DNA from 3 places in the Agrobacterium sp. GD03872 genome. Region 3 is predicted to be linked to each of the others. Evidence: predicted binding sites of a transcription regulator. Region 3 holds the regulator's gene; each other region holds the start of a gene.

Region 1 (10,719 bases), 110 kb from region 3:
CTCTTCGCGACGATCCTGACAGAAGTCGATATCGAAGTCGGGCATCGAAACGCGTTCGGGATTGAGGAAGCGTTCGAACAGCAATGAGAAGCGCAGAGGATCGACGTCGGTAATCGTCAGCGCATAAGCGACAAGCGACCCCGCACCCGAACCACGGCCCGGCCCGACCGGAATATCATGCTGCTTGGCCCATTTGATGAAGTCGGCAACGATCAGGAAGTAACCGGGAAACTTCATGCGCGAGATGACGCCGAGTTCGAAATCCAGCCTGTCGCGGTACTCCTGCTCGGTATAGCCGGGCGCCATGCCAAGCGCCGCCAGCCGCTGATCCAGCCCCTCCACCGCCTGGCGGCGAAGCTCTTCGGCTTCGGCGCGTTCCGCCGCCTCCGGATCGTCGCTGGCGCCGGTGAAACGCGGCAGGATCGGCCCGCGCTTCTTCAACACGTAGGAGCAGCGCAGCGCGATCTCGACGGTGTTTTCCAGCGCCTCGGGAAGATCGGCAAACAGCGCCGCCATTTCCTCCCGACTTTTGAGGTAGTGATCGGGCGTCAGCCTGAAACGGCTGTCATCCGAGACAATGGCGTTGTGCGCCACCGCCATCAGCGCATCATGCGCCTCATAGTCAGCCTTGGAGGGGAAAAATGCTTCGTTGGTGGCAACCAGCGGAATATCATGGTCATAAGCGAGACCGATCATGCGCCGCTCATGGGAACGGTCATAACCGGACTGGCGCTGCAATTCGATATAAAGCCTATCACCGAAGAGTGACTTCAGCGCCAGCAGCCGTTCCTTCGCCTGGGCAGCATGCCCCTCCTTCAAGGCCATATCCACCGGACCGCCGGAAGCGCCCGTCAGCGCGATCAGGCCGGCATTGGAGGCTTCTTCCAGCCATGCACGGGTAATATGCACGGAATGGCCACTGCCCTCGCCTTCCAGATAGGCGCGGCTGACGATATCCACCAGCCGCTCGTACCCTTCGGCATTGGCCGCCAGAAGCACGATGGCCGGAAGTTTCTGAAAATGGCTGTTGTGGTTGCGGCGATCCTCCGCCGCATCCTGCATGTCGATGGACAACTGGCAGCCGATGATGGGCTGCAAACCTTCATCCCGCGCCTTTTCGGAAAATTCCAGCGCGACGAAGAGATTGTTTGTGTCGGTAATGGCAATGGCCGGCTGGCCATCTGCGACGGCCTTGGACATGATTTTCTTGAGGGGCAAGGCCCCCTCAAGCAGGGAGTAGGCGGAATGAACCCGCAGGTGGACGAAACCGGGAGTTTTCAGCGTTTCGCCAGAGGTCTCTCCACGCGCAACCGTATCGCCCATATCATCATCCTGTCATTCTGAATCGAGGGGGCGATTTTCCGATTTCCGGCGCTCAAAGTCCACCGCTTTACGGCGTCCATACAGGTTTCTGCGCCGGTGTACTCTTCACAGGGCGGTGAGGATCACCGAAAAGCTGGCTACGAAGACAGCGATGGAGGCAAAGGCGGCAACGTCACGGATGAAATCAGTCATTGGTCTCTCCTTACTCGTTATGTTCCAACTTTGTTCTCATTTTGTTCGATTGTCAACAGGGTTTTGCTGATATTCCCCTTGCCAATGCCGTAGAATCGCCTTCGGTTCCCACATGGAGAACAGCAAGCCACTGACTCCAAAACGAAAAAACCCGGAGGTAAAAACACCCCCCGGGTTCGGAAAAAATTCAAATTTGGAGAACGGGCGTTCTCTGGAGAGCACCGGACGGATCGACTTTCCAGCGTGGCGCAATCCCGCCCCGGAGCCGTCATTCACCCCAATCGGCGGGAGCGATCGTTTCGAGCGCTATGGAAAAATTGGCGCACGAGGGTTGTGCATCGCGCATCAGCTCAGAAATCGACGATCTTGCCGTCGGCCAGCGTCACGCGACGGTCCATGCGGGCGGCGAGTTCATGATTGTGGGTGGCGATCAGCGCCGCGAGGCCGGATTGACGCACCAGCGCTTCCAGCGCATCGAAAACATAATGGGCGGTTTCCGGATCGAGATTGCCGGTCGGCTCGTCGGCAAGCAGCAGGAGCGGTGCATTGGCAACGGCGCGGGCGATGGCGACACGCTGCTGTTCACCGCCGGAGAGTTCCGCCGGACGGTGTTCACCACGATGGCCGACCCGCATGTAGTCCAGCAGCGCGCTGGCGCGCTTGCGCGCTTCCGCCTGCGTCAGGCCGGCGATAAGCTGGGGCATCATCACATTCTCCACCGCCGAGAATTCCGGCAGGAGATGATGGAACTGGTAGACAAAACCGATATCGCTGCGGCGGATCGCGGTTCGCGTTTCATCCGGCAGACCGTTGCAGGGCGCGTTGTTAATATAGACCTCGCCGGCATCTGGATGTTCCAGCAGCCCCGCCAGATGCAGCAGCGTGGATTTGCCGGTTCCCGAAGGCGCGACCAGCGCCACCATCTCGCCGCTCTTCAATTCGAAATCAGCCTTGCGCAGAATGGAAAGCGACGTCTCGCCCTGACCATAGGTTCTCTCGACGCCGGTAAGCCGCAGCACTGTTTTTTTTGCCATATTGCGAAGCGGTCCTTATTCGTAACGCAGGGCCTGCACCGGATCGAGCTTGGAAGCCCGCCATGCCGGGAAGATCGTTGCCAGGAAAGAGAGCGTCAGCGCCATGATGACAACGGAAATGGTTTCGCTGATATCCATTTCGGCCGGAAGCTGGCTCAGGAAATAAAGCTGCGGATCGAACAGCACCGTGCCCGATATCCAGGAGAAGAACTGGCGGATGGATTCCACGTTGAGGCAGACGATGACACCGAGCGCCACGCCGGCAAAGGTGCCGACCATGCCGATGGCCGCCCCGGTCATGAAAAAGATGCGCATCACGGAGCCGGAGCTTGCGCCCATGGTGCGCAGGATGGCGATATCGCTGCCCTTGTCCTTCACCAGCATGATGAGGCCGGAAATGATGTTCAGCGCCGCCACCAGAACGATGAGGGTGAGGATCATGAACATCACGTTTCTTTCCACCTGCAGGGCGGAGAAGAAGGTCTGGTTCCGCTGTCTCCAGTCGGTGATATAGATCTGCCGTTCGGCGGCCTGCTCCACCAGCGGGCGAATGCCATCGACATCGTCAGGACGGCTGACATATAGCTCGATGGATTGCACGATGCCGTCGGCATTGAAATAAAGCTGGGCTTCGGACAGCGGCATATAGATCATCGAGGCGTCATATTCCGACATGCCGATCTCGAAGACGCCTGAGATCTTGTAGGATTTGACGCGCGGATTGACGCCCATCGGCGTCACGTCGCCTTCCGGGGAAATGAGGGTGATATCGTCACCGGCCGTTACGCCGAGCTGGGCGGCGAGCCTGGAGCCGACAAGAACGCCCTCACCCGCCATGAAGCCGACGAGATCGCCGGTCTTGATGTTGGTGGCGACTTCCTTGACCTTGTCGATATCCTCCTGGCGCACGCCGCGCACCAGAGCGCCGGAGCCCGCACCGCCCCGGCCGGAGGCAAGCGTCTGGCCTTCCACCAGCGGCAGGGCCATGGTGACGCCGGGAACGGCGGCGAACTTCTTCGCCAGCTCATCGTAATTATTAAAGGGCTGGTCGATCGGCTGCACGATCATATGGCCGTTGATGCCGAGAATGCGCGAAATCAGCTCCGTGCGGAAACCGTTCATGACAGCCATGACGATGATCAGCGTCGCCACGCCAAGCATGATGCCGACAAAGGAAAAACCGGCGATGACGGAAATGAACGCTTCCTTGCGCCGCGACCGCAGATAGCGCCAGGCCACCATGCGTTCAAAAGCGGAAAACGGCCGGGCGGTCTTTGTCCCGGCGGAAACAGCCGCACCCTTGTCAGCCTCGGCTTGTGCCATGTCGTCTCCCTGATCTCAAACTGCAAGGCCGGTCTTTTCCTAAAACCGGCCCCTATTTCGCGGCATCCGCGTTACAAAACCGGAGCGGACTTCAGGTGAAGCCGCTCCGTCTTCCACTCGCGCTTAGCCGAGCACCCTGTTCATCGCCGCTTCGACCGTGACGGTTTCCCGCTCGCCGGTCTTGCGATCCTTGACCTCGACTTCGCCATTCGCGACCGAACGCGGACCGACGATGATCTGCAGCGGTACGCCGATCAGGTCGGCGGTGGCGAATTTCTGGCCCGCACGGTCGTCCGTGTCGTCGTAAAGAACATCCTTGCCGGCGCTGGAGAGCTGATAATACAGCTTTTCGCAAGCAGCATCGCAGGCAGCATCGCCAGCCTTCATGTTGATGATGACGACATCGAAGGGAGCGACCGAAGCCGGCCAGATGATTCCGTTCTCGTCATGCGATGCTTCAATGATGGCGGGAACAAGGCGTGTCGGTCCGATACCATAAGAACCCATGTGGACAGGGTGTTCCTTGCCGTCCGCACCCTGCACTTTCGCGCCCATCGGCTCGGAATATTTGGTGCCGAAATAGAAGATATGGCCAACTTCAATGCCGCGCGCGGAAAGGCGCTCGCCTTCGGGAATGGCGTCATAGGCGGCTTCGTCATGCATTTCGGACGTCGCGGCATAATCGGCCGTCCATTCGTCGAATACGCCCTGAAGTGCTGCGACATCGTCGAAGTCGGTGCTTTCGGCCGGAATGGCGCGATTGAGGAAGCTCTTGTGGCAGAAGACTTCGGATTCGCCGGTATCGGCCAGAATGATGAATTCATGGCTGTGATTGCCGCCGATGGGGCCGGTATCGGCGCGCATGGGGATGGCGCGCAGGCCAAGGCGCTCGAAGGTGCGCAGGTAAGCCACGAACATCTTGTTATAGGAATGGATCGCGTCTTCCTTGGTGAGGTCGAAGGAATAGGCGTCCTTCATCAGGAACTCGCGCGAGCGCATGGTGCCGAAACGCGGACGCACCTCGTCGCGGAACTTCAGCTGGATGTGATAGAGGTTAAGCGGCAGGTTCTTGTAGGACTTCACATAGGAACGGAAGATGTCGGTGATCATCTCCTCATTCGTGGGGCCGTAGAGCATCTGGCGGTCCTGACGGTCCTTGATGCGCAGCATTTCCTTGCCGTAATCGTCGTAACGGCCGCTTTCCTGCCAGAGTTCGGCCGATTGCAGCGTCGGCATCAGAAGCTCGATGGCGCCGGAACGGTCCTGCTCCTCGCGGATGATCCGGTTGACCTTGTCCAGAACACGCTTGCCGAGCGGCAGCCAGGAATAGATGCCAGCCGATTGCTGCCGGATCATGCCGGCGCGCAGCATGAGGCGGTGGGAAACAATCTCCGCTTCCTTGGGGTTTTCCTTCAGAATGGGCATGAAGTAACGGCTGAGACGCATGACGGCTTCCATTGATGCGGACGACAGCGCCAAAGACGCGGGAATCGCCCCGAATAGAGGGATATTGGCGCCGGATATAGCCGTTTCCCGTCAAGAAGAAAACCCGGCATGAAAAGAGCGACAAAGGCCATTTCAAGGTATTTTCGCGATAGCTAATTCGCATCAAAACGCTTTGGCCGGAATAATATTCTTGATCGGGTGCGACATAATGCACCATAGGGAATTTTTTGCCGACTGTAACAAATATGCAAAAAATGAGATGACAAGCATGGGGGTTTGAGCTAGCTTTAGCTTACAAAAGAGGCAAGAAGTTTAAATTCTTGTCATTTTCGCGGTCAGTCTTGGGAGGATCAGATCTTAGGCGCGCTCGTTCGCAGCCCCGGCAACGGTTACAGATCACGCGAAACCTGGAAAACAAGGCTGAAAGGCCTTGTTTTTTTTTGCTTTATACCCGCACATCAGCCCCGGCTCGTTATTCCGGTAAAATTATGACGGTGAATCGCCGTCAGACACGCTTCTGTTGTGTGCACGACGGAGATGACATCCATATGACAGGCCTTCGGCCGCGGTGATAACCGGCAAGCACAGGCGCGGGCTGCGATTACCCGCAAACCGGGCGGCCGTCCGCATCATATTCAGTCAAAAACGGGGATAATTCTCGGCAGATCATCGAGGCTGACACCGAACCACCAGGTTCCGCCGTACCAGAGCCCACAGATCAGGGCGGAGATAAGCGTCGTCCACAGGACGATCCGCCCGCCTTTGAAGCTGGATGGTGCGCTGGCGACCGTGCCGAGCGCCACATCGCCCTCCTCCTCCTGGGTGCGCAGGCCAATCGGCAGCACGATGAACAGCACCGTCCACCAGACGATGAAATAAACGGCGAAAACCGAAAGAAGCGGCATGTGATCCTCCTGCACAATGCGCTTCTTGTAACGCATTCATCGGCAGATCGGAATCACTTCTCCGCAAGAAACACTAAAAGAAAAAACAGAAGGGCCGCGCTTTGCGGCACGGCCCTAAAATCAACGAAGAAGAGACAGGCGCCCGGGCTGGTTGCCGGGAATCCCCCGGCTCAGACCTTGGTCACAAAAACCGTCACGATCGGCTTCTTGCCCCAGCTCTGGTTGGCGGCGGCGCGCACGGCGCGGCGCACCGCTTCACGCAACAGATCCAGATCCTTGCGGCGAGCGCGCGGAATGCTTTCGACGGCGCCGAGCACGGCGTCATAAAGCGTGTCTTCCATCGCCTCGTCCTCGTCGTCGAATTCCGGCAGGCCGAAGGGCACGACATCGGGATCGCCGACGAAATCATAGCGGCTATCCAGCACGACATTGACCGCGACATGGCCGGCGAAGGAAAGCTTGCGGCGATTGCTGATGCCCATCTCGTCCATATCGCCGACGAGATTGCCATCCTTGAAGACGCGGCCATGCGGCACGTCATCGATGACCTCGGCCGGGCCGGGCGCAAGGCGCAGGACATTGCCGTTGCGCACCTTCGGCACCTGCGCGATGCCGGCCTGTTCGGCCAGTTCCTTCTGCGCCACCAGATGCGCCGCCTCGCCATGCACGGGCACGACGATCTGCGGCTTCGTCCATTCATACATCCTCAGAAGCTCATTGCGGCGCGGATGGCCGGAAACATGCACCAGCGCCTCATTGTCGGTGACGATATGGACGCCCTGTTCGATGAGGCCGTTCTTGATGTCGATGATCGCCTTCTCATTGCCGGGGATGGCGCGCGAGGAGAACACCACCGTATCGCCGGAAGCGAGCGCCACGTTGCGCATCTCGTCACGCGAAAGCTTGGCGAGCGCGGCGCGCGGCTCGCCCTGCGAACCGGTCAGGATCAGCACCACCCGGTCGCGCGGAATATAACCATATTCATCTTCGGCGAGGAACGGCTTGATGCCTTCCATGATGCCGAGATCCTGCGAGACATTAACGACACGCTTCAGCGACGAGCCGAGCAGCAACACCTCGCGACCCGCGGCCTCTGCCGCCTGCGCGATCGAGCGGATGCGCCCGACATTGGAGGAGAAGGTGGTGACCGCCACGCGGCCCTCGGCATTCTCGATGATCTGCCGCAGGCCTTCGGAAACCTCGTGTTCGGAGGGCGACACACCATCGCGCACCGAATTCGTGCTGTCGCACATCAGCGCCAGTACGCCCTCTTCGCCGATGGCGCGGAAACGCGCCTCATCCGTCAACGGCCCGAGCGATGGGGCCTCGTCGATTTTCCAGTCACCGGTGTGGATGACATTGCCGAGCGGCGTGCGGATGACCAGCGACATCGGCTCCGGAATGGAGTGGTTGACGCCGACCGCCTCGATTTCGAACGGGCCGACATTGATGCGGTCGCCCGCCTTGAAGATCGTCACCGGAATTTCGGCGCGTGTGCCTTCATAGGCGCGCTTGGCTTCCAGCATGCCGGCGGTGAAAGGCGAGGCATAGACCGGCACGTTGAGGCCGGGCCAGAGATCGTTCAGCGCGCCATAATGGTCCTCATGAGCGTGGGTGATGATGATGCCCTTGAGGTTCTTCTTCTGCTCGGCGATATAGCCGATGTCAGGCAGTACCAGATCGACGCCCGGCAGGTCCGGGCCGGCGAAGGTTACGCCGCAATCCACCATGATCCATTGGCGCTTGCTTTCCGGCCCGTAGCCGTAAAGCGCCAGATTCATGCCGATTTCACCCACGCCGCCGAGCGGCACAAAGACCAGTTCGTCCTGTTTAGCCATTGTTTTTCTTATCCATTCACAAAGGCGCGCAGGCGACGGCATCATGCCGCGCCCGCCGCTCTCTTTAGCATCGGACCTGTTGAACCATCTGATAGACCGGGCCGATGCGGAACCGGTTTGTCACCCTGCTTTTCATGAGCTGCAGGAAAGCTCCAACCCGTGGAATCCGGTTCGGCGCGGGTTCATGGCCCGCACCGTCCACCTCATCCGAAAAATACGTCGCCGGCGGCGATGGAGCGCCTTCCGCCCTCATCCTCATCCAGCAGCAGATAACCATTATCATCAATTCCGGCAAAACGCCCGCCAATCGAACGATCCGGGAAATTGACGGTAATATGTTCGCCAATACCGCAGGCCGCCGCCCGCCAGCCGGCGATGATGCCGGCAACGCCCCTGCCCTCATCCCAGTCCCGCAGCACCTCCGCCGTCTCTTGGAAAAGATGGGCGAACAACTCATCGGGTGAGCAGAACGCGCCGTGTTCGGAAAGCATGGTGACGGGATAAAGCGGATTGTCCGGCTTATGGGCGATGTTGATGCCGATGCCGATGACGATGGCGCGCCGGCCATCCGGCAGCAGTTCCGCTTCCATCAGGATGCCGCAGGTCTTGCGGCGGCCGATCAGCACATCATTCGGCCACTTGATTTCGAGCGGCTCACCACCCGTCGGCAGCACCGCGCGGATGGCGCGATAGACAGCCAGCGCGAAGGCAAGCGGCAGAGACCCTATACGGTCCATCGGCGCGGGATCGATCAGGAGAAGCGAGGCGTAGAGATTGCCGGGTTCGGAGACCCATGGACGGCCGCGACGGCCGCGTCCACCAGTCTGGCGGATGGCGGTGATCCACAGATTGCCGCCATCGCCCGCCCTTGCCCTGGCGAAACATTCCAGATTGGTCGATGGCGTTTCCGCCATCGCCTCGTGCCGGAAGTCATCGATGGACATCCGGCCCGTATGCTTGTGCGTGCTGCTCAAAAGAAGGTCTTCGCCGCAACTGTCACCGCGTTGCCGAGCGCACCGCCGAAGACGATGAAGGCGACAACGAACAGGGCCGAAAGTGCGTAAACGACCTTGAGTTCACCAGCGGGACGCTCGAATTTGTCCTTGGCTTCATCGAACCACATGACCTTGACGACGCGGATATAATAATAGGCGCCGACAACCGAGCCGATCACACCGATGATGGCGAGCGGATAGAGCTTCGCCTCGATGGCTGCGAGGAAGACATAATACTTGCCGAAGAAGCCGGCGAGCGGCGGGATGCCGGCAAGCGAGAACATCAGGATCGTCAGCACAACCGCCATGAAGGGGTTGGAGGAGGAAAGACCAGCCATATCCTCGACAGTCTCGACATTGCCGATTTCCTTGCGGCGCATGGAGAGAATGCAGGCGAAGGTGCCGAGCGTCATGACCATATAAACGGTCATGTAGAGGATGACGCCGGCAACACCGGCTTCGGTGCCGGCGGCAAGACCGACCAGCGCATAACCCATGTGGCCGATGGAGGAATAAGCCATCAGGCGCTTGATATTCTTCTGGCCGATGGCGGCAAAGGAGCCCAGCAGCATGGAGGCGATGGAGATGAACACGACGATCTGCTGCCAGTCGGCGAAGACCGGCTGGAAGGCCTCGATGACGATGCGAACGAGGATCGCCATGGCGCCGATCTTCGGCGCAGCCGAAAGGAATGCCGTTACCGGGGTCGGCGCACCTTCATAAACGTCCGGCGTCCACATGTGGAACGGCACGGCCGAAATCTTGAATGCGAGACCGGCAAGAACGAAGACCAGGCCGAAGACCAGACCGAGCGAACGGGTTTCCGAGGCCAGAACCTGGGCGATTTCGGTAAAGCCGGTATTGCCGGTGAAACCGTAGACCAGCGACATGCCGTAAAGCAGCATGCCGGAAGACAGCGCGCCGAGCACGAAATACTTCAGGCCCGCTTCCGTGGAGCGCAGGCTTTCACGGTTGATGGCGCAGACGACATAGAGCGCCAGCGACTGCAGTTCCAGCGCCATGTAGAGCGAGATCAGGTTGTTGGCCGAGATCATCAGCAGGATGCCGAGCGTCGCAAGAACCAGCAGCACCGGATATTCGAAACGGCCTATGGGTTCGAAGCGGCCCTGGCCGACGGCGAGGATCATGGCGGTGATGGAGCCGATCAGCGCCAGTACCTTCATGAAGTTGCCGAAGGCATCGGCGATATAGACACCGCCGAAGGCCACGCCCGAAGCGGGGGCAAAAATGATCCAGAGACCGACGACGAGCAGGAGGGCAACGGCAAGGCCGGTGACCGTCGTTGTCGACTTGTCGCCCGAGAAGACGCCAATCATGAGCAGCGCCAGCGCGCCGACCGCAAGGATCAGCTCGGGCGTCGCAATGTGCAGACTGGCAAAAAGGATTTCAGCGGTCATGTCCAACGGGTCCTGTCGTCAATTCATAGTGAGCGCAACATTCTGCGCCGCCTGCAATGCAGCCGTATAGTTGTTTACCAGAAGATCGACCGATGCGGCTGTCGCATCGAACACCGGAGCCGGATAGACGCCGAAGAAGATCGTCAGCACAACCAGCGGATAAAGGATGACCTTTTCGCGGGTCGACAGGTCGAGCATCGATTTCAGGCTTTCCTTCTCCAGCGCACCGAAGATCACGCGGCGAT
Region 2 (10,719 bases), on a different contig from region 3:
AACCTTGACGAATCCATCCGCGAATTCGCCCGTGCCTCCATGAACTATGGCCTTATGCGCAAGTGGCCGGTTTACCTCTCCACGAAGAACACCATCCTCAAGGCCTATGACGGCCGCTTCAAGGATATCTTCGAAGAAGTCTACCAGAACGAGTTCAAGAAGCAGTTCGATGAGATCGGCATCACCTATGAGCACCGCCTGATCGACGACATGGTCGCTTCCGCGCTGAAGTGGTCCGGCGGCTACATCTGGGCCTGCAAGAACTACGACGGCGACGTGCAGTCCGACACGGTTGCTCAAGGCTTCGGCTCGCTCGGCCTGATGACCTCCGTTCTCCTGTCTCCCGACGGCCGCACGGTCGAAGCCGAAGCCGCACATGGCACGGTGACGCGCCACTACCGCCAGCACCAGAAGGGTCAGGAAACCTCGACCAACTCGATCGCTTCGATCTTCGCCTGGACCCGTGGCCTCGCCCACCGCGCCAAGCTGGACGACAATGCGGAACTCGCAAAGTTCGCGGCAACGCTCGAAACCGTCTGCGTCGACACCGTGGAAAGCGGCTACATGACCAAGGACCTGGCGCTCCTCATCGGTCCCGACCAGCCCTGGCTCTCCACCACGGCTTTCCTCGACAAGATCGACGAAAACCTCAAGAAGGCGATGGCAGCTTAAGCCTGCTTTTCCAGTGACTTCAAAACCCGGCCTCAGCGCCGGGTTTTTCATTTGTACCGTATAGACGAAACATAAGTTCCGCGGCGCGGATCGACCGCGCCCGCAGCTCCTCTTGTGTCGGCAGGCCAAGCGCACCCGTCGCGCGCCTTATCTGCAAATCCCCCACCAGAAGCGACAACCAGATTTCCGCAGGCTCCTCCGATGCACCCGTGCCTATGAGACCCTGTTTCTCCAGCGCCTGAAAATATGCCGCAAGCTTCGGCATCACGTGGTCACGGCCCTTTTCCGCCAGAAATGCTCCCAGTGCGGCGTCACCGCCGGCTTCCGCCGCCGCAACCCGATTGAGCAGAACCGCTCGCTCCCCCAGGAGCATCGACAATAATTCAGCCCCGAAACGGGAAAGCTCCTTCACGCCATCGGCCGCATCCGCCGAGGGCAATACCAGTCTGGCCGCGTTTTCTTCCACCATGGCTTCATAAAGCCCGGCCTTGCCGCCAAACCAGCCATAGAGCGTTTCCTTGGACGATTTGCTCACCTTCGCCAGCGCCTGCATGGAAAAGACGGCATAGCCATCCCGGGCAAGCATGTCGAAGGCGTGTTCAACGATCTCACGCCGGCGCAATTCCCTGTTTTCGTTTCGCATCCGCATTTCCTTGACAATAACCGTACGTATGCGTACGGATAAGCCGTACATATATGTACGGTTATTCGATGGAGATTTTCATGTCCAGCTCATTTCTGCACGAAATAAGAACAAGATATTTTCCCGCCCTTGGCCTTGTCGCAGGCCCGGCGATTTCGGCCCTGCGCATCGTAGCGCCGCTAAACCTCGGCGTGATGGCCGGCTTTTTCTTCGCTTTCAGCAATCCGGTGATGATGGCCTTTCCCCAGCTTGAGGCGGAGATTTTCATTGCGGCGTTCAACAGCATCAACATCAGCGTCCGAAATGGCGTCTTTTATGCCGCCTTCTTCGCCCCGCTGGCTCTCCTTCTCGGGGCCATGCTGGCAGACCGGCGCAACCGGCTGATATGGCTGTCCGCTCTGGTCATCTACACCGTCGTCGTGATCCAGACCCGCATGGTCAATGTCCCCATCAACGAGTTCTTCAAAACCGTCTCGGCCGAAATACCGCCGAACTGGCAGGATTTGCGTGATCGCTGGGCGCTTTCCAATCTTATCCGCACCATATTGACCATCATTGCCTTTTTCCTCGCCCTCATCGCCGCAACGCGGCATGCGGGAAAAAAGACAGACAACTAGGCTGCCGCGGCGACGGCTGCCCTCTCCAGGCTGTGGCATGCGATGCCAATGATGGCCGGCCAGCGCCGTGCCACATCAGGGAACGGGACCCGGCCGCAACGCCGGGTTTCTTTTTTGTTCACAGTATCTTGATTAGCAATTGTACTAGGCGCAGAGTCCGATTCCACGTGCCACGGCCAGTACAACAATAAGACAAAGCTAAAACAGCATCTACTTGCACATAACTTGCCCGGCACAGTCAAATATTCATCGGAGCATCGGCGCGATCCTTAAGGAACGTGCGAATGATGCTGCGGGTCTTGAAAAAACGAAGCGCGAGCGTGAAACCCCCGCCGGTTTTCCATGATGCTTCGACAATTTTGCTTGGGGAGGCAAAAGCATGAGTGAATTGATCTTTTACACCAACCCCATGTCGCGCGGACGCATTGCGCGATGGATGCTCGAGGAAGTGGGCGTTCCGTATAAAACCGAAATATTGGGCTTTGAAACCTCGATGAAATCGCCCGCCTACCGGCTGATAAATCCGATGGCGAAGGTGCCCGCCATCAAGCACGGCGATACCATCGTCACCGAGGCGGCGGCGATCTGCGCCTATCTCGCCGATGCCTTTCCCGGCGCGAACCTCGCGCCGACACCCAAGGCACGCGGACTTTATTATCGCTGGATGTTCTTTGCCGCCGGCCCGCTGGAAATGGCGGCCAGCATGAAGGCGATGGGTTTCGAAGTGCCCAAGGAAAAGCTGCGCATGGCCGGCTGCGGCAGCTATGTGGATGTGATGAACACGCTCGAGCGGGCCGTCAGTGAAAACCGCTTCATCGCCGGCGATCTCTTCACCGCGGCGGATGTCTATGTCGGCGCCCATATCGGCTGGGGGCTGCACTTCGGCACCATCGAAAAACGCCCGGCCTTCATCGACTACATGACCCATCTTACCGACCGCCCCGCCTTCAAGCGGGCCACCCAGCTCGATGAGGAGGCGGCAAAGGATTTGCGGGCAACCGGATAAGACGGGCCAACCGTTTCACCACCAGTCAAACAGTAGCCCGCCCGAAAATCGAACATCCGATCGATCATCGCGGCGGGTTATGTACCGGACTGGCCGAGCGGCTCCCCGACCTCTATCGCGTGCCCGTCCGGATCGTAAAAACGAAACACCCTCTGCCCCCAGGCCTGTCGCTGGAGTGGATGGATAAGCTCCACATGCGGCGCGATATTTCGAAAGGCCACATCGACATCCCCATGTTCGAAATAAAGCAGCATATTTCGTCTGCCATAGGGTTCTTCCGCGCCCGACGATGTGCCCCAGACGGTCTCCGCGAGCGACCGCCCCTCATGAATTGCAAAGCCGCTTTCAAAGAGGACGAAGTTCCCGAAATCCTCGACTATATTCAGGCCAAGCCTGTCGCGATAAAACGCCTTTGAGCAATTGATGTCGCGCACGAAAGGGATGGGATTTACAAAACGCATCGCTTCCCTCCGCCGCCTCTTTGGCGGCCCCTAAGGCCGAAACAAAAAGGCGGGGTAAAACCCCGCCCTCTTCAATTCACGCCTATCATGCAGCCAGCGCCGCCGCCACCGCTTCGATGGCATCCTGCGCCCTGGCGCCATCCGGGCCGCCGGCCTGCGCCATGTCGGGGCGACCGCCGCCGCCCTTGCCGCCAAGTGCGGCGGAAGCGGTGCGGACGATATCGACAGCGCTGAAACGGGCCGTCAGATCTTCGGTCACGGCCGCGACAGCGCTTGCCTTGCCGTCTTCGGAAACGGCAATCAACAGCACGACGCCCGAGCCGAGATTGGCCTTGGCCTCATCGGCAAGACCCTTGAGATCCTTGGCGTCGATGCCGGAGAGCGATTTCGCCAGGAAATTGACGCCGGCAACCTGCTTGACGTCGCTTGCGCCGGCGTCCGCCGAACCGCCGCCCATGGCAAGCTTCCGGCGCGCATCCGCAAGCTCACGTTCCAGCTTCTTGCGCTCATCGAGCAGGCCTTCGACACGCGACAGCACATCGCCCGGCTGAACCTTCAGCGACGAAGCGAGCGCCTTGACCCGCTCATCCTGCTCGGCGAGATAGGCAAGCGCGCCCTGACCCGTGACGGCTTCGAGACGGCGCACGCCCGCACCGACGGCGCTTTCACCGAGAATGCGGATGAGGCCGATCTGGCCGGTGGCCGCCACATGCGTGCCGCCGCAAAGCTCGACGGAATAGGGACGATTGGCTTTTGCGCCGTGAACGCCGGTGCCCATGGAGACGACACGAACTTCATCACCGTATTTTTCACCGAACAGCGCCATGGCGCCCTCGGCAATGGCGTCGTCGACGCTCATCAGGCGGGTCACGACCGGCGAGTTCTGCAGCACGATTTCGTTCGCCATTTCCTCGACGACCTTCAGCTCCTCGGCCGACATCGGCTTCGGATGCGAAACATCGAAACGCAGGCGCTCGGGCGCAACCAGCGAACCCTTCTGGGCAACGTGTGTGCCGAGCACTTCGCGCAATGCCTCGTGCAGCAGGTGGGTGGCGGAATGGTTGGCGCGCAGACGCGAGCGGCGGTCATGATCGACCGTCAGCTGAACGGCGTCGCCAACTTTCAGACCGCCCTTGGAGACCGTGCCCAAATGCACGAACAGGCCTTCGCCCTTCTTCTGGGTATCGGAAACGGCAAAGACGCCATTGTCGCCGGATATCACACCAGTATCGCCCATCTGGCCGCCGGACTCGCCATAAAACGGCGTCTGGTTAACCACGACCTGCACCGCCTCGCCATCGGCAGCGCTTTCAACAGCCTTACCGTCCTTGACGATCGCCAGGATGACGCCTTCAGCGGTTTCGGTGTCGTAACCGAGGAATTCGCTCGCGCCGAGCTTTTCCTTCAGCTCGAACCAGACGGTTTCGGTCGCCTTGTCGCCGGAACCGGCCCAATGCGAGCGGGCTTCGGCCTTCTGGCGCTCCATCGCATCGGTGAAACCGGAAAGATCGACGCCGATTTCGCGGGCGCGCAGCGCATCCTGCGTCAGGTCGAGCGGGAAACCGTAGGTGTCGTAAAGCTTGAAGGCGGTTTCGCCATCCAGCATGTCGCCCTTGTGCAGGGTCGAGGTGGCGTCTGACAGCAGCGACAGGCCGCGTTCCAGCGTCTTGCGGAAACGGGTTTCCTCAAGCTTCAGCGTCTCGGAAATCAGCGCCTCGGCACGGACCAGTTCCGGATAGGCGCGGCCCATCTGCTGCACCAGCGCCGGCAGCAGCTTGTAGATCAGCGGCTCGCGCGCGCCGAGAAGTTCGGCATGGCGCATGGCGCGCCGCATGATGCGGCGCAGGACATAACCACGGCCCTCATTGGACGGCAGAACGCCATCGGCGATCAGGAAGGCGGACGAACGCAGATGATCGGCGATGACGCGGTGGCTGGCGCGCTTTTCGCCTTCGGCCGGAACGCCGGTCGCTTCCACGGAAGCGGCAATCAGCGCGCGAAACAGGTCCGTATCGTAATTGTCATGCTTGCCCTGCAGCAGCGCCGAAATACGCTCAAGGCCCATGCCGGTGTCGATTGACGGACGCGGCAGGTCGATACGCTCTTCCTTCGTCAACTGCTCATATTGCATGAAGACGAGGTTCCATATCTCGATGAAGCGATCGCCATCCTCTTCCGGCGAGCCGGGCGGGCCGCCCCAGATATGATCGCCATGATCGTAGAAGATTTCCGAACAGGGACCGCAGGGGCCGGTATCGCCCATCGCCCAGAAATTGTCGCTGGTCGGAATGCGGATGATACGGTCGTCGGAGAAACCGGCGATCTTCTTCCAGAGGTTAAAGGCCTCATCGTCGGTGTGGTAGACGGTGACCAGCAGACGATTGCGGTCGATGCCGAATTCCTTGGTAATCAGGTTCCAGGCATGGGTGATCGCTTCTTCCTTGAAGTAATCGCCGAAGGAGAAATTGCCTAGCATTTCGAAGAAGGTGTGGTGACGGGCGGTATAACCGACATTGTCGAGGTCGTTATGCTTGCCGCCGGCGCGCACGCATTTCTGCGCCGAAGCGGCCGTGGAATAGGGACGGCTTTCAAGACCGGTGAAGACGTTCTTGAACTGCACCATGCCGGCATTGGTGAACATCAGTGTCGGATCGTTGCGCGGCACCAGCGGGCTGGAGGGCACGATCTCGTGTCCGTTCTTCTTGAAGTAGTCGAGAAAGGTCGACCGAATTTCATTCACACCGCTCATGCCCACACACCGCTCACAGCTGGAGTCCATCACTTCCACCCCGAAGGATGGCTATATTGCAAAATCACTGGCTTTTATCGTCCGCACCCGGCCCTGTCCAGCCATGGAGGCCCGCGAAGGCGCGCCGACAAACAAAAAGGGCCATGCGAGGCAAATCGCACGGCCCTTTTTGTTCAATCGCAGTTCACATCAGGCAAAACCACCGGGCAGGAAACACCCGCAGTTCTGCCGGAAATCAGCCGTCGTCGCCGTCGCTGTCACCGGCCTCCGGGCCGCCATTCTGCAGGAAGCGGTCGGCGATCAGGCCGGCATTCTGGCGCAGCGCCAGTTCGATCTCATTTGCCGTGTCCGGATTGTCGCGCAGGAAAATCTTGGCGTTTTCACGCCCCTGCCCCAGACGCTGGCTATTATAGGAGAACCATGCACCGGACTTCTCGACGATACCGGCCTTCACGCCGAGATCGACAAGCTCACCGGTCTTGGAGACGCCTTCGCCATACATGATGTCGAATTCCACCTGCTTGAAGGGCGGCGCCATCTTGTTCTTGACGACCTTGACACGCGTCTGGTTGCCGACAACCTCCTCGCGCTCCTTGACGGAGCCGATACGGCGGATGTCGAGGCGAACGGACGCATAGAACTTCAGCGCGTTGCCGCCCGTCGTCGTTTCCGGCGAACCGAACATGACGCCGATCTTCATGCGGATCTGGTTGATGAAGATCACCATGCACTTCGACTTCGAGATCGACGCCGTCAGCTTGCGCAGCGCCTGGCTCATCAAACGCGCTTGAAGACCCGGCAGGCTGTCGCCCATTTCGCCTTCGATTTCCGCCCGCGGCGTCAGCGCCGCAACGGAGTCGACGACCAGCACGTCAACCGCGCCGGAACGCACCAGCGTATCGGTAATTTCCAGCGCCTGTTCGCCCGTATCGGGCTGCGAGATCAAAAGGCCCTGCAAATCCACACCGAGCTTGCGGGCATAGACCGGATCGAGCGCATGTTCAGCGTCCACGAAGGCGCAGATGCCGCCCTTCTTCTGGGCTTCGGCAATGGTCTGCAATGCCAGCGTCGTTTTACCGGAGCTTTCCGGGCCGTAAATTTCAATGATGCGCCCCTTCGGCAGACCGCCGATGCCGAGCGCGATATCCAGGCTGAGCGAGCCCGTCGAAACGGTTTCCACTTCAACCACGTTTTCATTGGAACCGAGCTTCATGATCGATCCCTTGCCGAACGACCGTTCGATCTGGGAGAGCGCCGCTTCCAGTGCCTTGCTTTTATCCACCGATTTATCCTCTACGAGACGCAAAGAATTTTGTGCCATCCGAACCACCTTTAGGTTATTGAAGCCGCACAGGCAATGAAGCAGTATGGAAACGGTATGTACTCTATTTGTTCTCATTTCGCAAGGCTAAGCCAGCATATTGAAAACAAATAGCGATAAGTAGTTTGTTCTGCTTTCGTTTTTCCGTGCCCGGCCCATGGCCGCAAACCGGATGCGAGGTCAGGAAGACGTCAGTTTAGGCCGAATCGTCCGGTCTTTCCATCCGCCAAAGAGGGAAACGCAAGCGTGAAGAAAATACTCGTTCTGGGCGGCGCGCATATCGACAGGCGCGGCATGATCGAGACTGAGACGGCGCCCGGCGCGAGCAACCCCGGCTCGTGGATGGAAGAGGCCGGCGGCGGCGGTTTCAACGCCGCGCGCAATCTTTCCCGCCTCGGTTTTCAGGTCCGCATCATCGCCCCGCGCGGCGGCGACGTTACCGGCGAGGCGGTGGCGGAGGCCGCACGGCAGGCGGGCGTGGAAGATACGCCCTTCACCTTCCTCGATCGCCGCACGCCAAGCTACACCGCCATTCTGGAGCGTGACGGCAATCTGGTCATCGCGCTTGCCGACATGGACCTGTACAAGCTCTTCACTCCACGGCGCCTCAAGATACGCGCCGTTCGCGAGGCGATCACGGCGAGCGACATCCTGCTCTGCGACGCCAACCTGCCGGAAGATACGCTGACGGCGCTCGGCCTCGTCGCCCGCGCCTGCGAAAAGCCGCTGGCGGCCATCGCCATTTCGCCGGCCAAGGCGGTGAGGCTGAAAGCGGCGCTCGGCGATATCGACATCCTCTTCATGAACGAGGCGGAGGCCCGCGCGCTGACCGGGGAGACTGCGGCCAATGTCCGCGACTGGCCCGACATCCTGCGCAAGGCCGGGCTTTCCGGCGGCGTCGTTACCCGCGGCGCAAGTGAAGTCGTGGCCTTCAACGCAACCGAAAAAGCAATCCTCCACCCGCCGCTCATCCGCGAGGTAAAGGATGTGACCGGCGCGGGCGACGCCATGGCGTCGGGTTATCTTGCCGCCATCGCCGAGGGAAAGACGATTGCGCAAGCGTTGAGGCAAGGCGCGGCGGCGGCCGCCATCACCGTGCAATCGCCCTTCGCCACGTCCCAAGACCTATCAAAAGACAGTGTCGACGCCATGTTGGGGCTTGTTCCCCAGGCTGAAATGCTGGCATGAACCCGCTTTTAAAAACTGGAACAGATGCAATGACCCGCCCCATCTCCCCGCTCCTGCCCATCGTCTACTCTCGGGAAGTCGCCGCCGCCAAGCAGCGCGGCGCGCCGATCGTGGCGCTCGAATCGACCATCATCACCCACGGCATGCCCTATCCCGGCAATATCGAGATGGCGGAAAGCGTCGAGCAGATCATCCGTGATCAGGGTGCGGTTCCGGCCACCATCGCCGTCATTCACGGCACGCTGCATATCGGCCTTGAGAAGGACCAGCTCGAGGCGCTCGCCCAGACCACCGACGCCATGAAGGTTTCGCGCGCCGATATCGCCTTCGCGATTGCCGAACGCCGCACCGGCGCCACCACGGTTGCCGCCACCATGATCGCCGCCGCCCGCGCCGGCATCCGCGTTTTTGCGACAGGCGGTATCGGCGGCGTGCACAAGGGCGCTGAAGAGACCTTCGACATCTCCGCCGATCTGACCGAGCTTGCGAAGACCGGCGTGATCGTCGTCTGCGCCGGCGCGAAGGCGATCCTCGACATTCCGAAAACGCTCGAGGTTCTCGAAACCAATGGCGTGCCCGTCGTCACCTTCGGTTCGGAAGAATTCCCCGCCTTCTGGTCGCGTTCCTCCGGCCTGCCGAGCCCGCTCTCGCTGAACAGCCCGGCGGCGATTGCCAATTTCCAGGCAACCCGCGAACAGCTGGGTATCGATGGCGGCATGCTGGTGGCCAATCCCGTGCCCGAAGCAGACGAGATTCCGCGCGAGGAAATGGAAATCTACATCAACCGCGCCATCTCCCACGCCGAGCGCGACGAGGTCACCGGCAAGGAAGTCACCCCCTACCTGCTCGGCGACATCTTCCGCCTGACGGACGGCCGCAGCCTGGAAACCAATATCGCGCTGGTGCGCAACAATGCCCAGCTTGCGGCCGAGATCGCGGTGGCGCTGAACTGAAGACACATATCTCCCCTTCGGGCGGTTCCCAAAGGGAGTGCTGGCGAGGTTTTGGAGGCTGGAACAAACACTTCCTCCGTCATGCTCGGGCCTGTCCCGAGCATCTACTACGTCTCGACCGGAGGAAACCTGATTAGATCCTCGCCACAAGGGCGAGGATGACGTCGCGTATTTGGAAAGCCTGTCCCAACAAAAAAGGCCCGGAGAGCTTGCGCTTCCGGGCCTTTGTTTTTCCTGTCGAACCCAATCAGTTCTGGGCGACCGGCTTCACCAGCGGCGTCACGCGGCGGATGGTGACGCGGCGGTTCTGCTGTTCCGGGCCGAGCGTCTGGACCTTCAGGTAACGCTCGCCATAGCCCTGCGTCGCGAGGTTTTCCGGCGGGATGCCGTAAACGTCGGTCAAAACATTGGCGACGGAAGCGGCGCGTTCGTCGGAAAGCACGAGGTTGCTTTCATCGGAACCGACGGCGTCGGTATGGCCTTCGATGAGGAAGGTTTCCCCCGGGTTCCTGTCCAGCGCCTTATTGATGGCGTCAGCAACCTTGCGCAGCGAACGGGCCTGCGCCATCGGTATTTCGGCGCTGCCGGTAGCGAAGGTGATGGTATCGAGGTCGATACGGCGCACCTTGTCGCGGATACGGGCCGAATAACGCACTTCATCCAGCGAATAGACACGTTCCACCGGCTCGACCGGCGGCTGTTCCAGGAAGCGGTAATAATCTCGGTCCGGATCGCTCGAGGTGTCGATGATGTAGTCGCGCACAGGAATGCGCAGGCGCATCGGCGGCAGGTCGAGGCCGGGATCGCGATAGACGTAGTCACGATCAGGATCGTCCATCAGATCGGGCGCATAGAACAGCACATATTCCCGGCCGCGATCGTCGATGCGCGAACGCTGGATCACATCGCCGTAACGGTTGCGGATCGTCACCACCTGCGTGCCGTCACGCCGCTCCACGGTTTCGCGGACACGACCGCCGGGCAGGCGCTCGTAATAGGGCTCGCCGCCATCGCGGATGAAGCGCTGGTTGTCATCGCCGCGCACCACGACACGGTCGCCAAATTGCAGGATAATCGGCGCGTCGCGATCGCGGTCACGCGGGCGGCCT
Region 3 (10,719 bases):
CGACAGCGTACTTCTGCCCATCGATTTTAGCCACTTGAACCTCTACGATTTTCGTCTTCTTCACGGTTGATCGTGTCAAGTGTCGCTGCCCTTTTTCGAAAATTTGCACTGCACCGGCTAGCTAAATAAGCGCTTGCCGAATAGTGAACAGAAGCGGATTATAATCGAAACAAAAAGAAAACTAAAGAGGCACAAAAAGGGACTTTCGAGCGCGCTAAAGAGATAAGAATTTATGGAAGAAAGTTGACGCGGAGGGGCAGCACTCCCTCGTTGATCCAGCGTTCGCCGTCCAAGTAAACTTTGCTCGCGTCGGCTTGATTCTCCCTGAAACCGGGAAAGAAAGCAAGATGGACTGGAAACGCTATTAAAAACGACCGAGCCGAGACAGCATTCTGTAAATGATCAATACAGCCTTCAGAGGAGCTTTAAATGGCAATCGACCGCAATACACTCGACACCTTGAATAACGCTGGCATCGGTTTTTGGGCAAACCTCCGCATTCCGGGTGGTGGGCGCGATATCGTGCTCAAACCGCAGAATGTCGAAAAATATCTGGCCGACAAAGACGGTTTTGCCGCCGAGCATTTTGGCCTCACGAAAGAACAGTATCAAGACTGGGTCGCGAACGATGGTTATGTTCAGTGCTCGGCTCACACAACGTCCGGCTCCCGCTGTAAAAACCATGTCTCTGGCGGAAGCCACTACAAGCCAGAGGATTGGAAGAAGATGCAGGGTGAATATTGCGCGACCCACGGCGGCCCCGGTTCCACGGTGAAGTGACGTACGGCGAAAACCGACCACAAACGATCAAGCAGAAAAGAGGTTACAGCCACCATGGTCAAAGTCGTTCTGGAAGATATCAACACAGTTGTTTATTTCACCTCGACGCCTGAATGGGCGGCTGAAACACAAGCTTGGAGCCAGACGAAATGCACCGACCATGACACGTTCTGGTGTCGGCGGATTACCTCAAATGGCGGCGTTCAAATTCGGCAGCAATGTCGCATCTGCGGCCATCTTTTGGGTGGCGCTCGAAAGCGCGAGCCGGGAGACGAAAACCTTCCGCTGCATGATCCAGACATGGAGACCCGTTATAACGAACTGCGGGAACAGGAACACCTGCAAATCCTAAAGAAGCATGCCCGCTTGCAACACGAGAAAACCAGTAGCTGGTTTGATCAATACAATGACTATCTGGCGAGCGATGAATGGCAGCAAAAGCGCAAGCTGGTATTCAAACGATCTGGCGGAATGTGTGAGGGCTGCGGGCTGGCTGAAGCCAAACAGGTCCACCATCTGACCTATAAGCACGTAGGATGTGAGTTCCTGTTCGAACTGGTGGCCGTCTGCGATAGTTGCCACGACCGGCTTCATCAAGATGAAGCGCCGGAGACTGGCGACGAAAGAGCCAGCAGCGCCGAGCCCGATAATCCCGATTATGAGGAACCGCTTTAGGATTGAAATGTGGCAGGGAGGGACCGCCCCCGGTAAAACCGGCTCCCCTCCAAGGGTCATCTGGGACTACGGATTTCGCTGCCACGTTGTCAGATTTATCATCAGGCAACAGTCTCGGCAATGATAGACCCTTTAAATGGTTGCGGGGCGGTCGCCAAAGTCCGCCCCGCGTTCCCTGCGCCAGTTCATCCGTGGTCGCAGAAAATGAATCTCGATCTCTATTACGCCGGTGAATCGGCGGCAAGCCGTTACACGAATAAGCGCACCGCATCGGTGTCCAGAAATCGGCGTTTTGCCTTGCTTGCTTGTTCCATCCGCCTCATCTCGCTTTTTCATTAAATCTGGCCGTGGAGGCGTTTCTGCATCGTCCGTGACCGGATGACGTAGAAATTTTGGAGAAACGCTTCCACGGCCTTTAATCCGGCTTCAATTTTTATCCTGTTTGCGGGAGTTCATGTTCCGAAGCGCCGAAATCACCTTCGCCGCCTTTTTGTTATCCACGAACCGCAATGACGAGACCTTGTGGAAGCGATCCAGCCACTTGTTTAGCTCCATGTCGTTCTCGTCTTCCCGGCCAAGGAATTTCGCCCATAGTGACCGGATGAGATCTACCTGCGGCGGCGTTGCCATTGTCGGGCGATATCCGTAGCTGCGCGTTGTCCAGGTCGAACGGAAGCCCATGGCCGTGAAGTATTTCACGGCTGCGGTAAATCCGGGCTGCGTCAGATCGGCGGCGCTATCGCAGCCGGTGACGCGCTCAAGAACGGCGCGATAGGTATCGTCATCAAGGCCAAGCTGCTTCTTGGCGACGTGCAACAGCGCAATCTGTTTGGCAGTGATCGGCGTGGAAGCCTTAGGAGCGCGCATCTTCCGCCTCCCTTTTTATGGTGTACGGCGGGGTCTCCGTGTGGTTTTCAGATGGCGGGCCGAGATCGATACCGACCGCGCACGAAACCACGCGATTGACCGCATATTTGGACACGCCCGCCCACTTTGCAATCTGATCAGAATTTCTGACCTTCAGCTTCGACGCCTTGATCTCTTTGAATTCACTTCGCAGCGCGCTGGCGATCCCTTTGAGATGACGGCACTGGAGATTGAGCAGCCGTTCCATTCCATAGCCATCAGCGCTGATATCTTCGCCCGTGCGAAGCGAATATTCCACCATCGCGCCGAAGGACTGGACGGCCGCAATGGCAACTTCCATATCATCGAGCAGATCGGTGTAGTCCTTGTATTCCTTCACATTGTATGTCGGCATTTCATTCTCCTCTTGCATTTGGACGTGACTCCGCACTACGCCGCGCAAATGCGCGGAGCCTGTTGATTGAAGGGTAGATAAAAGCGATGAAGCGGCGGTCAGGCCGCTTCGGGTTGCATCAGACGAAGCAAATCAGGCTTCGTTGTAAGAATGCCGAGCGCGCTTTTCAGGTGCGCGAGCCGGATGCCCGTCGCTCCGCCAGTAAGGCGCTTGGCTGTTTCGAGAAGCTGGACGAGATCGCGGAAATTCGTCTTTGCGCCATAAGCCGCGAGGCCCGCATAAGCGTCCATGCCTTCCACATTATATGTGCTGCCGATAAGATCGCAGTCCGTCCGGCTCGGCGCTGGAAGCTGCCGCGTCATGGCGATCCGGCTTTCAATCTGCGCCCAAGTGTCGGCTTCTTTCTTGCGGGTGGATGCCAACCGTTCGGCGTTTCCAGCCAGTAAAAGACCGATGCCGCATTTTTCCTGAATACGGAGAAGTTCCCGGAAAGCAGGTACTTCCAGCGTCTGAACTTCATCGACAACAAGCAGGATTGGCCCTTCGACGTAAGCGCCAGTCTTCTGGTTGTAGCGACTGCCAGACCGGAAATAATAATAGGCTTCGTTCGCCAGTTCATCGATATACTTTTGCCGCGTAAGCTGACCAGCTTCCTTCAAAAGCAGTTCCAGCATGCCTTTAGGAGCCTTGCTCTGCTGTGAGATTTCGCAATAGACGCCGCCGAAATCCTGCGCGATATGCCACAGTGCAGAGCTTTTGCCGGTTCCCGGCTTGCCGATCAGGCGAACGGGGAAACGCAGGTCAAGGCTGTATTGAGCGGCTTCACGCACAAGCTTGACCGTGGCGGTTTCAACGATGATTTCGGGAATGTTCGCAGGGCGACCGCGCATTATTGTACCTGCCTTCCTGATCCGAAGAATTGAGATAACAAGCTGACCGCTTCGTCATTGGAGCGGCGGATTTCGTCGTCACGGCGCTGAGCGTCCAGACTATCAACGGCGACCGGCAGGATTGCCCGCCGCTGCGATCCGGGTTGATTGATGGAGATCGTGGCATCCGGTTCATTCGGAACAACCGGCAACTGCTTGCGCCCGAACTCGATCAGTTCCGCGCCCACGTCGATAGTGGGAACCGACTTCGCAAGTTTCGTCAGCGCCTTGTTGCGGATGCTGCCACGGCGGGCGCTTTCCTTCGCACCGCGCTCGTCCAGTACGTCGAACTGCCTGTCGGAAACCGCGATACCGATATCGTTGCCGTCCTCATCGGTGATCCGAAGCTCGGCAAAACCGTGGTATTTCGGCACATGGGCGATGACGGAACGCCCGAAGAACTCAAGAAGGCCGTCGCATGTCCAAACACCGTTATAAAGGTCAATACCGTGCTGACGCACCTGCCGCATGACGGGTTTTGTGAACACCATCAGCAATTTGTTCGGATCGAGTACGGTCGCTTTCCAGCCCTTGTCCACGAAGGACTTGAACACCAAGGCGGGCGAGCGGCCCTTGAGAGCGCCCTTTTGCGGCATGTGTTCGTAGGAGGTAAGATGGCTGTAGACGATATCGCAAAACGCATCGAACCCACCTTCGAACGGCGCATGCAGCTTGCCGAGCTCGGGCCGCTTTGGGTTCATCGGGTCATCGTCACGCCAACCTTGGATGTGCCGGAAATGCTGCTGGTTTACCTGTCGGAACCAGCCTTCGACATGCTTCGCGGCGGCGTTGTACGCCTTGGCGCGGATGACGTGATTGCGATCCTTGGTGCCATTGAAGGGCATCAGCCTCGTGCCGAGCCGCAAGGCGTCTTCCAGATCGTCGGCAAACTGGTATTCGGAGCCGTTATCGACATAAAGGAACTGCGGAACGCCAAAGGCCGGATGCTGGCACATGTTGACGAAGGCGGTGATGATATCGCTGTTGCGGACGCCGCCGCGATTGTCGAACTGGATGAGTTCGCAGAAAACGCGGTTGGTCGCGATATCATGGAAGGCGATCAGCTTCGGTGTTGAATATGTGCCATCGTCGCGGCGCACATGTACGTTGATATGGTGCACGTCCATGACGACAATTTCCATCGGCACAAGGCCAGCCGTCGAGCGCCGGATACGCGGCTTGTCATCTTCACTGGCCTTCCGGTCAACCTTATGCCGGTAGACCGCCTTGTATTGATGTTCGTCCTGCACGAACTCCTGCGGGATGGAAAAGACCAAAGGATTATCGGTCTCAAAGCCGTAAGCTCCCGTGATATCCTTGAGCTTTTCGCCAGCCAGAACGCGGGTTTGCTTGAACTGCGACCCGCCTTTGATCAGGCTGCGCACGTACTGCTTGAGATCGCTGTGAATCGTCCCCATCGTCTCATGATCGAACGGGACGGCCTTCATCCAAGCACGGCTGACAAACACCTTCTTGTCGCCTTTGTCGCGACGAACGCGCTGTGCAAGGCCGACGATGCCGTATAGCTCGTAAGTCTCGATCCACTTATAGAGCGTGGATTTGGTGAGCGTGCGCTTGTGGCCGGTCCAGTCGAGGCGGGAAACGCCTTCCAGTCTGTCGATTTCGGCCTTGCGCTCGGCGCTGCCCTTGGGCTGTTTAACAGCCGGTTCGATGATTTCGAATTTCCACGCCCGCTCATGATGGGCGGTGTCGTCGCCGAGACGAAAGCTCGACACGACTTCATTGGTCATTTGAAGCGCCTTTAAACGGTCTTTAAGATGCTCTGGAAGGCTGGAAACTTTGACCTGATATTGAATGCCAGAGCGACCGCCGCGACCGTGGACGGTACGGACTTCGAGTGCGTGTCCATGCCACAGTCGCTTCGTTCCTGCGACAATGGCCTGACATAACCTGTTAGCTACTTGCCTCTGCATCCCTGTTACGAACGCAAATTCAATTGTTGTGATCCAAGCGGCTTCCTGCATTAAAGCCGCTCCGCGACGGAGATAAGTCTTTCGCGTAAAGCTAGGGCTTTAGGGCCATTTCTTTTACCCACGAGCGCGTCCGAAGCCCAAACTCGATCAATCTTGTTCGCAATGCACCACTGATTTAACGATGTACCACTTGCAATGAATCTTCCTCGCACCGCATTTAACAATGCTGCGCTGGCTGGTATGTCACGAACGGAGAGAGATGCAGTAATCATGATGTAGTCATGACTACATTTTGTGTACTTGTCAACGGGGAAAAAATGAAGAAACCGATAGACCTATACATCGACAACCTAAAACGGCTGGTTGGCGTGGAAACTGATACCGAACTTGCGAAGAGCCTTGCTCTATCTAAGCAGGCTATCGCCGCATGGCGGCGGCGAGAGGCAGTACCTTTAGCCCAGCAGCAAATCCTTACCGCACTATATGGCCCTGAAGCGGCCTTCAATGAAGAGATCGGCTACATAGCAACACAGCGTGAGAGGGTGGCGATCCTGTCAGCGTTCTTCCGGCTTTTTGACCAGTATCGCGATATCCTCGACCCCGCCAAAGAGAAAGACGCGTATGAAACTTGGGCCGAAGTACTCCTTGGTTTCGAGGGCGATCTACAGCACATGGTTCGTAGCGGTGGCTGGATCGGTGTGAGCGCGGAAGGCAAACCCTCCGAGTTCACAACTAGCGAAATAGCCAGAGTGGTGGCGGCCTTGGTCGAAGATCGACAAGAAAAGATGGGGTTGCTTCGTGATATGCTTCGGCCAGATGAGCTATAGGGTTCCCAATAAGGTTCCCAATCACAACATCGCAGAGCATTAGATCGTGAGAAGGTTCCCAATATATTCTGCGTAATCAGTCACTTAGCCGCTACGCGAGAATGACGCATTACGAGGTTTGCCAATACAGCGATTGGGGACCCCTATTTACGGGAAAAAAATCCAATAAAAACAACGAAATTTTGCGGTTTTCATTCCAGCTTATCTACCGGAGTTTTTGGCGCGCCATTCCCGTTTTGTTTTCGCACCTCCACAGCTTCACGAAATTTTAGGGGATTGCAGAACACATATGGAACATATAGTGTTCGTTCTGTATTTGTTTCGCGACTTCAACGACGATTCTCAAGGGTGTTTTCCTCATGCTCACGCGCAAACAGCAGGAATTGCTTCTCTTCATTCATGAAAGAATGAAAGAGTCCGGCGTGCCGCCCTCCTTCGATGAAATGAAGGACGCACTCGATCTTGCCTCCAAATCCGGCATCCATCGGCTGATCACCGCCCTCGAAGAGCGCGGGTTTATTCGCCGGCTACCTAATAGGGCTCGGGCGCTGGAAGTCATCAAGCTGCCCGAGGCTTACGCTCCGGGCGCAAGGCCGCAGCGCGGTTTTTCTCCGAGCGTTATCGAAGGCAGTCTCGGCAAGCCAAAGGCGCCGGAACCGGCCCCTGCCCCCAAGGCGCCAGCCAATGATCTCGGCGGCGCCGTCACCGTTCCCGTCATGGGCCGCATTGCCGCCGGTGTGCCGATTTCCGCCATCCAGAACAACACTCACGATGTGGCCGTTCCGGTCGACATGCTGGGTTCGGGCGAACATTACGCGCTTGAGGTCAAGGGCGATTCGATGATCGAGGCCGGCATTTTCGATGGCGACACCGTCATCATCCGCAATGGCAATACCGCCAATCCGGGCGATATCGTCGTGGCTCTGGTGGACGATGAGGAAGCGACCCTGAAACGTTTCCGCCGCAAGGGCGCCTCCATTGCTCTGGAAGCGGCCAATCCCGCCTATGAGACCCGCATCTTCGGGCCGGACCGGGTGAAAATCCAGGGCAAGCTGGTTGGGCTGATCCGCCGTTACCATTGATCCGGGTCAACCGTCATCCTCTCGAAGCGGGATCGTTGTGTAGATGCAATTCCCATTGAAGATGGCGGCATCCCGCAATTCGGCTGATTGTGAGGAAGCTGGACAGATCGTTCTTTCCATGGGCGGATTTGTTTCTTCCGGCAAAGATCGACAGCAATTTCATATGGGTGTTTCACGTGGCTTCTGGCCCGGCGGGCGGACTTTTGTGATCCCGCGCCGTCTGGCGCAAGTTTTCGGCGGCGTTGCGGGTATTGCCGACCGGGAAACAGCGGGACGCAGCGCCGTCACCGAATGGTGATACCCGAGGTGCCCGCCCCCCTGCCCTTCGTCACCCATCAACGGGACTTATGGGTGCCATGGATTATTTTCGATATTCCGCGGCGCTTCGACAGGTATAAGAAGCGCAGCATATCCGGGAGACGCGCCATGTACGATCTTTATATCGCCAACAAGAATTATTCCTCATGGTCGCTGCGGCCATGGGTATTGATGCGCACGCTCGGCATCGCCTTCGATGAAAAACTTGTCCCCTTCGGCGAAGGCGTTTCATTCGCCACCTTCTCGCCGACGGGCAAGGTGCCCTGCCTTGTCGACGAGGGCGTGACGATCTGGGAATCGCTTTCGATCGCCGAATATCTCGCTGAAAGACATCAGGGCGTCTGGGCAAGCGACAAGCAGGCGCGGGCCTGGTCACGTTCTGCCGCAAGCGAAATGCATGCGGGCTTCTCCACGCTGCGCAATCTCTACCCCATGTCGGTCGGCATTCGCGTAAAACCGCAGGGCGGCGATGCCGGGCTTGCGGCGGATATCAAGCGGATCGATACGCTGTGGAGCGAAGGCCTCGCGAAATTCGGCGGGCCTTATCTCGCCGGCCAGAAATTCACGGCGGTAGATGCCTTCTTCTGCCCGGTGGCATTCCGTTTCCAGACCTACGGCGCCGATCTTTCGCCTGCGGCGAAAGCCTATTGCGACCGACTGCTCGCCCTGCCCGCCATGCGTGAATGGTACGAGGCCGGCCTGAAGGAAGTCTGGCGCGATGCGGCGCATGAAGAAGAAATCGGCGGTATCGGTGAATTGACCGCCGATCTGCGCGTCAAGGCCTGACGAGTCATGAGGCTGGCGGCGCTTACGGCGATACCGCCAGCAGCCGGGTGACGGCATCCGGCACGTCGCGGTCAAAACGGCCGCTTTTCCAGTCGTAAGAGCGGTGTTCGCTCCATGGCCTGTCCGTTCCGGCGATTGCGGCGCGCAGCCTGCCGACGACCCCTGCCTGATCGCTGCCGGCGAAATCAATCTCCAGCGAACCGGTTCGCCGCAAAATATCGCGGTTCAGCAGCAATGCGCCCGAGCGGCATTGTGAAAAGGCAGTTCTGCGGGAAACGATAACGATATCGGCGATATCGCAGGCTTTTCCCGCAAAGCGACCGTCTTCCAGAACGACGATCCATTCACCGCTTCCGGCGCGGGCCACACACCATATGCCCTTGCGGCAGGTGAAGACACCGGGCTCCGCGTCTCTCAGGGCCTCCGTCATCTGCCGCGCGACCGCCCTCATCTCTTCCGGGGCAAGCCTGGTTTTCGCGGCAAAGGCCACCGTGGTCGCCGCGGCGTCTTTCTTGAGAATGACGGGCGGCACTGGTTGTTCCGGCAGCAGCAATGCTCTTTGCCACTGGCCATAAACGAACCCCCGCGGCTGCGCCTTCGTTGTGTAAACCTTGCCGTCCTCCAGCATCGCCACCAACTCGCCATCCTCATGGACAAGCAGATCGGGCGGATTGCGATAGGCCGTGGCCGCTGACAGGCCGAAGGCGAGCAGCAGCAGGGGAACGCCAAGAAGCGCAAGCCGGCTGCGCAGCAGCGTCAGCAGCAGAAAGCCGGCCGAAGCAAGACCCAGAAACCAGCCATGCGGCCGCCCCGTCGCCGCGCTGCCGCCCCAGGACGCCACCTCCTGCGCAACCGCGATGACGAGCGCCATGCCATAGCCCATGATCTTCAGAAACGGCGCGTCGAGCCCGAAGGGCATGAGCAGCATGGCAATCAGGCCAAAGGGCATGACGATCAGCGACATCAGCGGCATGGCCGCCAGATTGGCAAAAAGTCCATAGGTGGTGACACGCTGGAAATGCTCGGCGGAATAGATGGCCGTCGAAAGCCCGCCAATCAGCGATGTGGTGATGACACCGCCGATAATGGCGCCCGTCATTTCCGCGACAGTCATCCACACCGGCTTGCGTCCGATGTACAGGCGCTCGCGGTCGCTGCGCCAGCGGCTCCAGGCGGCATAGGCGGAGACGAGCGCTATTGTCGCGGCAAAGGACATCTGGAAGCTCGGCCCCATGATTTCCGAGGGCGACAGGGCAAGAATGACCAGAGCGGAAAGCGCAACATTTCTGAGGCTGAGCGAAGGCTGATCGAAGAGAACCGCGACCAGCATCACCGACATCATCAGCCAGGCGCGTTCGGCGGAGACGGCGAAACCGGAAATCAGATAATAGGCAAGCGTCATCAGGAGCGCAGCGAAAGCCGAGATCTTCTTGACGGGCCAGTGCTGCGCAAATGCCGGAAACAGGCTGAAGGCGAGCCTTAGCCCGACGAAAAATATGCCTGACGCCAGCGCCATGTTGAGCCCGGATATGGCAACGATATGGGCAAGGCCGGAAAGCCGCAGCGCTTCCATCGTCTCTGCCGATATCGCCTGTCTCTCATCGGTGACGATGGAGGCGGCAAAGGCCCCGGCATCACCGCCAATCGTGTTGCGGATGCGTTCGGCAATGGCGGTGCGCAGGCCATAGAGCTGCCTATCGGCCCATTCCAGCCAGTCCGTTCCAGCCTTGATATCGTCGGCCGGTGACATGACCGTTTGTGGCGATTTATAAAAGAAGCCCGTTGCGCCTATGCCTCGAAAATAGGAGGCGAAGGCAAAATCGTTGAGCCCCGGCAAGGCCGGGCCGGAAGGCGGCGAAAGCCGCGCCTTGCCGCGGATGGTTGCGCCAAGGGCGACCGGCTCTCCTCCGCCGCGCGCCAGCAGCGAAACCTTCCCCGGCGGGCGTGACAATGTCGGCGCCTCCGTCACAGCCAGTCGCACGATATATCGCCAGTCGCCGCGCGCATCGACCTCCCGACGGGTGACCGTGCCAATGACGGTGGTGGTGACGGGCGTATCCAGCACCACGGTCCCCGCCCGCCGCGTTTCGACCTCGGCGAAAAGCATGCCCAGCAAGAACAGCGCGA

The links. Region 3 encodes LexA, which represses DNA repair genes until DNA is damaged. Its sites were predicted from a motif close to TGTTCNNNNTGTGTTCNG; they were not measured.
Region 1: the regulator LexA is predicted to act here: its motif matches at 1,536-1,553, upstream of dnaE (DNA polymerase III subunit alpha).
Region 2: the regulator LexA is predicted to act here: its motif matches at 7,528-7,545, upstream of recA (recombinase RecA).

The regions. Positions count from the first base shown of each region.
Region 1 is NZ_JAOCCY010000004.1:352,742-363,460, forward strand. Features, by position in the region: gene dnaE (DNA polymerase III subunit alpha) at 1-1,323, opposite strand, end outside; gene N5D22_RS12770 (ABC transporter ATP-binding protein) at 1,866-2,549, opposite strand; gene N5D22_RS12775 (lipoprotein-releasing ABC transporter permease subunit) at 2,565-3,872, opposite strand; gene proS (proline--tRNA ligase) at 3,996-5,318, opposite strand; gene N5D22_RS12785 (DUF1467 family protein) at 5,954-6,259, opposite strand; gene N5D22_RS12790 (ribonuclease J) at 6,394-8,061, opposite strand; gene N5D22_RS12795 (biotin--[acetyl-CoA-carboxylase] ligase) at 8,265-9,005, opposite strand; gene nuoN (NADH-quinone oxidoreductase subunit NuoN) at 9,032-10,474, opposite strand; gene N5D22_RS12805 (NADH-quinone oxidoreductase subunit M) at 10,493-10,719, opposite strand, start outside.
Region 2 is NZ_JAOCCY010000003.1:282,228-292,946, forward strand. Features, by position in the region: gene N5D22_RS08930 (NADP-dependent isocitrate dehydrogenase) at 1-672, shown strand, start outside; gene N5D22_RS08935 (TetR/AcrR family transcriptional regulator) at 692-1,315, opposite strand; gene N5D22_RS08940 (anthrone oxygenase family protein) at 1,396-1,932, shown strand; gene N5D22_RS08945 (glutathione S-transferase family protein) at 2,312-2,938, shown strand; gene N5D22_RS08950 (VOC family protein) at 3,016-3,399, opposite strand; gene alaS (alanine--tRNA ligase) at 3,485-6,148, opposite strand; gene recA (recombinase RecA) at 6,384-7,469, opposite strand; gene N5D22_RS08965 (carbohydrate kinase family protein) at 7,716-8,657, shown strand; gene N5D22_RS08970 (pseudouridine-5'-phosphate glycosidase) at 8,687-9,610, shown strand; gene N5D22_RS08975 (OmpA family protein) at 9,858-10,719, opposite strand, start outside.
Region 3 is NZ_JAOCCY010000004.1:240,432-251,150, forward strand. Features, by position in the region: gene N5D22_RS12220 (hypothetical protein) at 1-64, opposite strand, end outside; gene N5D22_RS12225 (hypothetical protein) at 430-780, shown strand; gene N5D22_RS12230 (hypothetical protein) at 835-1,455, shown strand; gene N5D22_RS12235 (regulatory protein GemA) at 1,882-2,322, opposite strand; gene N5D22_RS12240 (hypothetical protein) at 2,309-2,716, opposite strand; gene N5D22_RS12245 (ATP-binding protein) at 2,815-3,606, opposite strand; gene N5D22_RS12250 (helix-turn-helix domain-containing protein) at 3,606-5,396, opposite strand; gene N5D22_RS12255 (hypothetical protein) at 5,897-6,406, shown strand; gene lexA (transcriptional repressor LexA) at 6,766-7,488, shown strand; gene N5D22_RS12265 (hypothetical protein) at 7,544-7,786, shown strand; gene N5D22_RS12270 (glutathione S-transferase family protein) at 7,915-8,592, shown strand; gene N5D22_RS12275 (ComEC/Rec2 family competence protein) at 8,615-10,719, opposite strand, start outside.